DNA from 2 places in the Cupriavidus sp. 05N38 genome. Region 1 is predicted to be linked to the other one. Evidence: riboswitches for the same ligand, from Rfam matches in the RefSeq annotation. Region 1 holds a riboswitch; the other holds the start of a gene.
The links. Region 1 has a riboswitch for cobalamin ahead of AC1DK4_RS33810 (TonB-dependent receptor plug domain-containing protein). Riboswitches for the same ligand answer to the same signal wherever they lie in the genome.
Positions count from the first base shown of each region.

Region 2: it holds a riboswitch for cobalamin, as region 1 does, so the genes downstream of both, AC1DK4_RS00765 (TonB-dependent receptor) here and AC1DK4_RS33810 (TonB-dependent receptor plug domain-containing protein) in region 1, are expected to answer to the same signal.

Region 1 is NZ_JBFTNF010000068.1:18,036-22,242, forward strand. It holds gene AC1DK4_RS33805 (FecCD family ABC transporter permease) at 1-305, opposite strand, end outside; gene AC1DK4_RS33810 (TonB-dependent receptor plug domain-containing protein) at 321-2,261, opposite strand; cobalamin riboswitch at 2,344-2,589, opposite strand; gene AC1DK4_RS33815 (hypothetical protein) at 2,809-3,153, shown strand; gene AC1DK4_RS33820 (cell division protein ZapA) at 3,150-3,491, shown strand; RNA gene ssrS (6S RNA) at 3,803-4,009, shown strand; gene AC1DK4_RS33830 (hypothetical protein) at 4,027-4,207, opposite strand, start outside.
Region 2 is NZ_JBFTNF010000001.1:177,174-181,380, reverse strand. It holds gene AC1DK4_RS00765 (TonB-dependent receptor) at 1-2,233, opposite strand, end outside; cobalamin riboswitch at 2,359-2,616, opposite strand; gene AC1DK4_RS00760 (methyl-accepting chemotaxis protein) at 2,908-4,207, shown strand, end outside.

The DNA of each region.
Region 1 (4,207 bases):
CCCAGCGCGCCGGTGGCCGCGCCGCCGGACACGCCCAGCACATAGGGTTCGGCCAGCGGATTGCGCAGCAGCACCTGCATCAGGGCGCCGGTGAGAGCCAGCAGGCCGCCACAGGCGAAAGCCGCCGCCGCGCGCGGCAGGCGCAGCTCGCGCACGATGGCGCTGGCGGTATCGGTGCTGCCGCCGGCCAGCGCACCCCACACCTGGGCGCCGCTGAGCGACACGCTGCCCACTGCCAGCGACAGCAGGAACACCGCCACGCCGGCGGCGGCGAGCATCAGCCAGACGGCAAGCGCGCGCCGCATCTCAGGCCGCCGCCATCAGCGCTGGCGCCATCCCAGCGTGATAAAGCCGGCGCGCCCCTGCGTGTTGTACGGGTAGGCGAGCTGGTAGTTCTTGTCGAACAGGTTTTCCACACGGGCGGCGACGAACCATTGCTTGTCGATGTTGTAGCGGGCATTGAGGTTGACGATACCGTATCCGCCCAGGGTGCGCGAGCCGCTGTCCATGCGCGCCGACGAAATGATCCACTCCCCGCCGAAGCGGAAGTCACCGAACTGGCGGCCCACGTCGAACGCGGCATGGCGGCGCGCGCGGCGCAGCAGCTGCGTATTGCTTTGCTCGTCCACCGGGTTCTGGAACGTCACGCTGGCGCCGACATCGGTGCCCATCAGCCTGGCGCGCCACGAGGCTTCGATGCCCTGCACCTTGGCCTTGTTGATATTCTGCGCCAGGAACAGGCCGTTGGGCTGCAGCGCCGAAGTGATCAGGTTGTCGTAGCGGGTCTGGAACGCGGTCACGCGCAGCAGGCCGGCGCTGTCGGTACTGTACTGCGCGCCCAGCTCGACCGACTTGGCACGCTCGGGGTTGATGCCGGGCTGGCCAAAGTTGGGAAAATAGAGCTCGTTGAAGGTGGGCGCGCGGAATGCGTTGCTGGCATTGGCAATCAGCTTGAACGCATCGGTCAGGTTATAGCCGTAGCCCGCGAAGTAGCTGGCCTGGCTGCCGAAGTCCGAGTAGTGATCGTTGCGCACATTGAGCTGCAGCTGGTGCTTGCCCAGGCGGCCATCGTAGCCGCCAAACACCGAGGCGATATTGCGCACGGGCGCGGTGTAGGCGCTGGAATCCAGTTCCTGCTGCGCGTACTCGGCGCCGAACAGCAGCGTATGCGTGGGCGCCAGTGCGTACTCGTTCTGCCAGGTGTACTGGCGGTTGCGCGTATTGAAGCGGCTGTCGAACAGGCCGTTCTTGGTGGTGTTGCTGCGGTCCTCGCTCTGCGCCACCTTGAAATGCGTACTCCAGTCCCGGCCCAGCTTGCCGTTAACGAAACCCGATACCGTGTACAGCTCGCTGTTCATCCACCAGACGTCGGTGGGCTTTCCCGTGGTGCTGTCGTAGGACAGCTTGCTCTTTGAATAGTAGGCCGTCACTCCCGCATCCCAGTCGCTGGTGAAGCGGTGCTTGACCTGGCCCGATACGCTCTTGTTGTCGTACGGGTTGTCGTTGGGATTGGCCTTGGGCTGCTGCTGGGTGTTGACCGACGAGAAGCCGTCGGTCTTGATGGCCGAGCCGGTGATATTGAACGAGGTATCGCCGATCTGGCCGCCGTAGCCCGCCGTGCCCTGCCGCGTATTGTTGCTGCCATACTCGATCTGCGCATTGGCCGCCGGGGGCTGCCCGGCGCCGCTCTTGGTAAAGATCTGCACCACGCCGCCAATGGCGTCCGAGCCGTAGAGCGCCGACACATTGCCCCGCACCACTTCGATATGGTCGATCTGGTCGGGCAGAATATTGGCCAGCTGGGCCGTGCCGCTGCTGACCGAGGAAACGCGCACGCCGTCGATCAGGATCAGCGTCTGGTTGGAGTTGGCGCCGCGCATGAACAGGCTGGTGTTGGCGCCAAGGCCGCCGTTGGTGGCGAACTCCACGCCGGCCTGCGAGCGCAGCAGCGTGCGCAGGTCCAGCGCCTGCGAATTGACGATGTCCTGCTGCGTCACCACGGTGGTGTGCGGCAGCGCCTCGGTCAGCGACTGGGCCGTGCGGGTGGCGGTGACCACTACCGGCGTCAGCTGCGCGGCGGCAGGCTGCGCCGCGGGTTCCGGCACGGGCTCCGGGGCGGACTGGGCATGGACAAGGCCGGGCGCGCCGGCGGCGAGCAAGGCAAGCAGCGCGACGGGCAAAGGCCGTAGGACAAGTGCGTGGGTGGACTGGCGGGACGCCGGCAATGCCGGGCGGCTCGACCTGGAAGACGATGAGCGCATGATGCGAAGAGGGAGAGAGCAGCCTGGTCCGTTCCCCCGCGGACCGTCTGGCGATGAAGCGCGCCACTGCTCCTGCGGAAAGTGGCGCACTCTCGTTCAGGCCGGTATCCGGGCTGGCGACACTGGTCCGACCGCCTTCCCGGACCTTGCGGTTCAGTGGCAGATGGGCCGGCCCTGCGATTCTTGCGATCGCGGTCGCTTACCGTTGCGGGGGCAGCACAGGTTGGCACGCCTGCGCCCTGGCGGCGCAGGCTGGCTCCCTGTTTCCCGTTGAACTGCAACCCTGTAGTGAACAGAACTGCGAGCACCTGGAACGTGCGCGAGTGTAGGCAGTTTCAAGGCGAGCGTCAATGACGCCCGCCGGCATCCCCCAAGCCAGGCGCAAACGCGCGGAAGCGGGCAGAAAATGGCCGCCACGGCGCCCGTTGGGCGACGTTGCGTGCAACTTCGGCGCGCTGGCCCGGTCACACCGGGCTGCTTTCGCCATCCGCCCGATAGCGCTTGGGCTAGAATCCCAAAACCCGAGACCCTAGATATGACAGGCTCCATGCTCAACGAACTCGAACAACTCGCCGCCAAGATCGGACGCGTGCTGCACCACGCCGACACCCTTGCCGCCGAGAACCAGCGCCTGCGCGAGGAGATCGAACGCCTGCAGGCCGAAGCCAGCCAGCTGCGCGGCGATCGCGAGGCCATGGCAGCCGACCGCGAGCTGCTCAATATCAAGATCGAGGAAGCGCAGCTGCGCATCCAGTCGATCCTCGACAAACTCCCCACCGCCAGCGACGCCCGCCAGCTCGACCTGCTGGGCGACGGCGACTCGGCCGGCCACGCGGCCAGCGCCCATACCGCTGACAGCGCCCACACCAAGGCACCCGGAGAAAACGCATGAGCAACAAGCAAGTCGAAGTCAACATCGCCGGCCAGTCCTACCGCTTCGCCATCGCGCCCGACAACGAGGCCGCGCTGCTCGAGGCCGTCGCCCTGGTAGACGACCAGATGACCCGCCTCAAGGGCGGCGTTTCCGCCAAGGGCGTGGAACGTGTCGCCGTGATGGCCGCGATCAGCATCGCCTCGGACCTGCTATCGCTCAAGCGCAAGCAGCAGGAAGACGGCACCATCCCGGTGGACGCCGTGCGCGCGCGTATCCGCGAGCTCAACGAACGCGCCGACGAGGCCCTGCGCCAGTACGCCCACGTGGGCACCAACGCGCCGGTCTCGCGTGGCTGAACGCGGGTTCGGGTGCGCGCCCGCATGGCGCGGTGCCCCGCACGGCACAGGTATTGCGGCAGGAACGCCACGATGTGCCCGAGGTGCCGCGCGCGCCGGCAAAATGTAACGACGCGCCAAGACGGGCTTGGTATGAAAAGCCCAGAGGTGTATAGTGGAGCCAAGTCGCGCAAAGCCACATAGTCGCGACACCTTAGGTCGGGTTATCGCGCCTGACCGCCGTTTTCATCCCATCCAAGTTAGAAACGGCAAACGTCTGACAGCCTGCGGAAGTATCTGGTCCGGCAGCAAAAAAAGTCAGACGTTTGACAGTTTCCCTGCCTGGTTCGTCAGGATCATATTCCTTGAACCGATAAGCATTTGTTGGTGCGGGACAATGCCGTGTGGGCGAGCGCGTCGCTTGGTTCATAGTCTTCGGACTCCCTGATTCAGTGATGTACCCAAAATACGGCTTCCGCAGCCACTCTGAACCTCACTTGGGTTCAGGATGCCGATCCAGCGGCCGAGGCGGGGACCCCTACAAAGGGCGGTGGTTTCAGACCACCGCCCTTTTCTTTTTGCGTTTCCTTTTTGCGCTCTCCTTGCGCGCGGGCTCGCGATGCCGCCACGCGGCGGCATGCATTTGCGCAGGGAGCTCCGGCGCGCGCGAGAACTGCCGGCGTGCCTGGTTTTCCGCATGATTTTCCGCATCGTTTCCCGCATGGTTTTCTTTTGGC
Region 2 (4,207 bases), on a different contig from region 1:
ACAACTCTGCCGCGCGCGGCCGCCCCAGCAGCCACTGCCCGCCGCTGTTGCCGGAGGTCTCGGCGTAGTTGCGGTTGAACAGGTTGTACACGCGCAGCGCCAGCGCCGTCTTGCGCGACACGCGCCACTGCAGCGAGGCGTCCACCACGGTGTACGAGGGCATGGCCGTGGTGTTGGCGTTGTTGGTATAGCGCCGGCCCACATAGCGCAGGCCGCTGCCCACCTGCCACTGCGGCGCGAAGGCCCAGGTCAGCCACAGGTTGGCCGCCTGCTGCGGCACGCCAGTCGGCACATTGCCGTTGCGCGAGACCAGCGCGCCGTTCACGCTTTCGGCGAAATCGTCATAGCGCGCGCGCAGCACGGTGCCGTTGGCGTCCACGCGCAGGCCGCGCATGAGTTCGATGCTGAGGGAGGCTTCCAGCCCGCGCGAGGACTGCTCGCCTACCTGCACCGTCAGCGCCGGGTTGCTGGCGTCGCGCGTGAGCAGGTTCTTCTTCACGATCTGGTACGCGGCGAAGGTCCATTCGCCGCGCTGGTCCCAGAACGATTGCTTGATGCCGGCCTCGATCTGCCGGCCGGTGGCGAGCTTGAAGTCCTTCTGCGCGTCCGAGGTGGTGATCAGCGCGCCGAGCGGATCGGTGGCGGTGGCGTACTGCGCGTAGACCGACAGCTTCGGCGTGAGCTCGTAGACCGTGCCGGCGCGCCACGTCACGTTGTTGAAGTTGCGGGTCCAGTCGTCGCCAGTGAGCAGGTTGCCGCGCTCGAGCTGGGCATGGTCGAAGCGCACGCCGCCTATCACCGACCACTGCTGCGTGAGCTTGAGGCGGTCCTCGCCGAACAGGGCGGCTTGCGTGGTGTGGGTGCGGTAGCGCGGCGAAGTGACCACCCCCGGCGGGCTGAAGAACTGGCCCGGATCGAACTGATAGGCGTTGACGGTGGACGTGCCGCCGTAGGGCGAGTTGTTGCTGTGGGTGAAGTTGATGCGGTTGACGTCGAAGCCCACCGTGGCGGTGTTGGCCATGCCGAACAGCTGCCCGTCGATCTTCAGGTCGGCGCGGTCGCCTACCTGTTCCTGGTCGTGCAGGATTTCCAGGTAGTCGGTGCGGCGCACCTGGCCGGAGGCGGGGAGGAAGGTGTAGGACTCGGCATCGCGCCAGTGGCGCTGGCTGGTGAGGTAGTAGAACTGGTTGCGCACGGTCACGCGTTCGTTCGGCTGCCATTGCGCGGCCAGGCGCGTCCAGCGGTCGCGGTAGGTGATCTCGCTGTCGCCCACGTTGTAGTTCTTCGTGCGCAGCGACGTATCCAGGCTGCCGTTGACCAGCGGCGTACCGAAATAGCGCATCGGGTGCTGGTCGCCGTCGTCATAGGACAGCGTGACATTGAACTCCGGCGAGACGTCGAGCCGCACCGCGGCGGATACGGCCACGTTGCGCGATTCGCCGCGTTCCACCCAGCCGGCGGAGCGTCCGTAGTTGACATTGAAGCGGTAGGAGAGGTTGTCGTTGACCGCGCCGCCGGTGTCGAAGGCCGCGCGCGCCGTCCGCTGGGTGCCGCCGGTGAGCTGCAGCTCGTTGGTGATCGGCGCGCGCATCGGCTTCTTGGGAATCACGTTGACCACGCCGCCGATGGCGCCCTCGCCATACATGACCGACGCCGCGCCGCGCAGCACCTCGATGCGGTCAACCGACCAGGTATCGAAGGGGAAGGTCACCGTGCCGGCCGCCACGTAGAGGCGCGTGCCGTCGTAGAGTTGCATCACCGAGCCCTGGCCCGAGAAGCCGCGCGCGGTCAGCGCGGTGCCGCCGTTGCCGGGGGCGCCGTTGGCGATGATGCCGGTGGCGCGGGACACGGCGTCGCTCACGGTCAGGTCGCCGCGCTCGCGGATCACCTCGCCGGGCAGCACCTCCACGCTGGCCGGGGTCTCGAGCGGCGTCAGTCCCAGCCGGCTGGCGGTACTGGCAGGTTCCGACAGCGACAGGCCGGGCAGCGCCGCCGCGCTGCTGATCACCACCGGCGGCAGCACGGCGGCGTCTTTCGGTGCCGGCTGCGCATGCGCGCGGCCGGGTGCTTCGGTGTCTTCGGCGGCCCGGGCGGCCTCCGCGCCGGCGCCGGCAAAGGCCCCCAGCGACAGTGCCAGCGCACAACCGCGGGCCAGCTTGCGGCGGGTGGGGGAAAACCGGGGCCGGACAGGGCCGGGCGGGGCGGTGCGGGTGAAACGGGAGCGCGCGGGCATGGACTTTCCATCGTGAGCCGCAGGCGACCCCGCCCGCGGCAATGAACGAACAAGCCACGGACGCGCGCGCAATGGCGCCGGGACGCATGCCCGGCAGCCTCACGCCTTGCCGCCCGTCCGCAGCCTCGGTGATCGTTCGCAAGGCCGGTATCCGGGCTCGCAGGGGGACGCACTGCCGCTTGGGCGCGTCCAGGGTGCCGCCTTCCCACGCGTTCCGACGCGCAGTGGCTGCCGCGGCCTGTGGGCCCGGCGTGACACCTTTCTACCTGCTGACCGTTGCGGGGGCAGCACAGGATTTGCCGCGCACATGGCGGCGCACCTGTTTCCCGTTTAACCCTCGCCGCGTGTCGCGCGGCGGGGGCACCTTCGAACCTGTTGCAATCCAATTGCAGGAGCAATGTGGAAAGCGACCGCGATTGTAACGGGATTTCTACTGTGCTTGCCTGGTGGCCTGGCCCTTCGTTGTGATCACGCACACCGGGGCGGTGGTGCACCGGGATGGCGATCTGCGGCGCGATTTTGGTGCTTTATGCGCCATTCCGTCCGCATCCTGGTGGCTTCTTGCGGAGATGCCGCACGCAGCGCTAAAGAAGACAAGGTGCGCTCCGATATCCGTGCATGCCGCGTGCCTTTTGCATCGCCGGCGCATGCCTGGATATAAAGCGAACCCTTCCATGAATCACCTGACCCTGCGAAAAAAGCTGTGGATCCCCCTCGTGCTGGCCTGGCTCGGCCTGCTGCTGCTGACCGTGACGCACGCCTTCCAGACCCGGCAACTGCAGATGGCGGACCGTCGCGGCGAACTGGCCAACGTGGTCGACATGTCGCTGTCGCTGGTGCGTGACTACGCCGAGCAGGCGCGCCTGGGCAAGATGACCGAAGACGAAGCCCGTGCGCAGGCCATCGCCCGCATCGCCGCGCAGCGCTACGGCAAGGATGGCTATATCACCATCGTCGGCGCGGATTCGGTGCTGGTGATGCATCCGATCAACGCCAAGCTCAACGGCAAGAACATGATCGACTTCAAGGATGCCAAGGGCAATGCCTTGTACGTCGAGATTGCCGCGCGTGGCGCGTCGCCCGAGGGCGCGGGACACCTGGACTACTGGTGGCCCAAGCCCGGCAGCGACCAGGCCAGCCCCAAGATCGGCTACGTGGCCCGCTACAAGCCGTGGGGCTGGGATCTCGTCGCCGGCACCTATATGGATGATGTGCAGGCACAGTTCCGCGCTTCCCTGTATCAGTCGCTTGGCCTGCTGGTGCTGCTCGGCATCGTGATCTCGGTGGTGGCCACGCTGCTGATCCGCAGCATCCAGCGCTCGGTCGGTGGCGAGCCCGCTGCGGCGGCGGCGCTGGCGCTGCGCATGGCCGGCGGCGACCTCACGGTGCGTGCCGACACCGCCCCGGATGACAATGCCAGCCTGATGTACGCCATCGGCCATATGCGCGACCAGCTTGCCGGCACGGTGGCGGGCATCCAGCAGTCGGCCGATTCCATCAGCGCCGCCGCGCAGCAGATCGCCGCCGGCAACACCGACCTGTCGAGCCGCACCGAGCAGCAGGCGGCCTCGCTGGAGCAGACCGCCGCCAGCATGGAGCAGATCACCGCCACCGTGCGCCAGAACGCCGACAACGCCGCCGAGGCCAGCCAGTACGTGGCCGATGCCGCGCAGATCGCGCAGCAGGGCGGCAGCGTGGTGAGCGAGGTCGTGGCCAAGATGCGCGGCATCACTGCCAGCTCGCGCAAGATCAACGACATCATCYGCGTGATCGACGGCATCGCSTTCCAGACCAARATCCTSGCGCTSAATGCAGCGGTGGAAGCSGCGCGTGCCGGCGAGCAGGGCCGCGGCTTCGCCGTGGTGGCCGGCGAGGTGCGCAACCTCGCGCAGCGCAGCGCGGGTGCCGCCAAGGAAATCAAGACCTTGATCGTGGAATCGGTGGGGCAGGTCGACAGCGGCTCCGCCCTGGTCG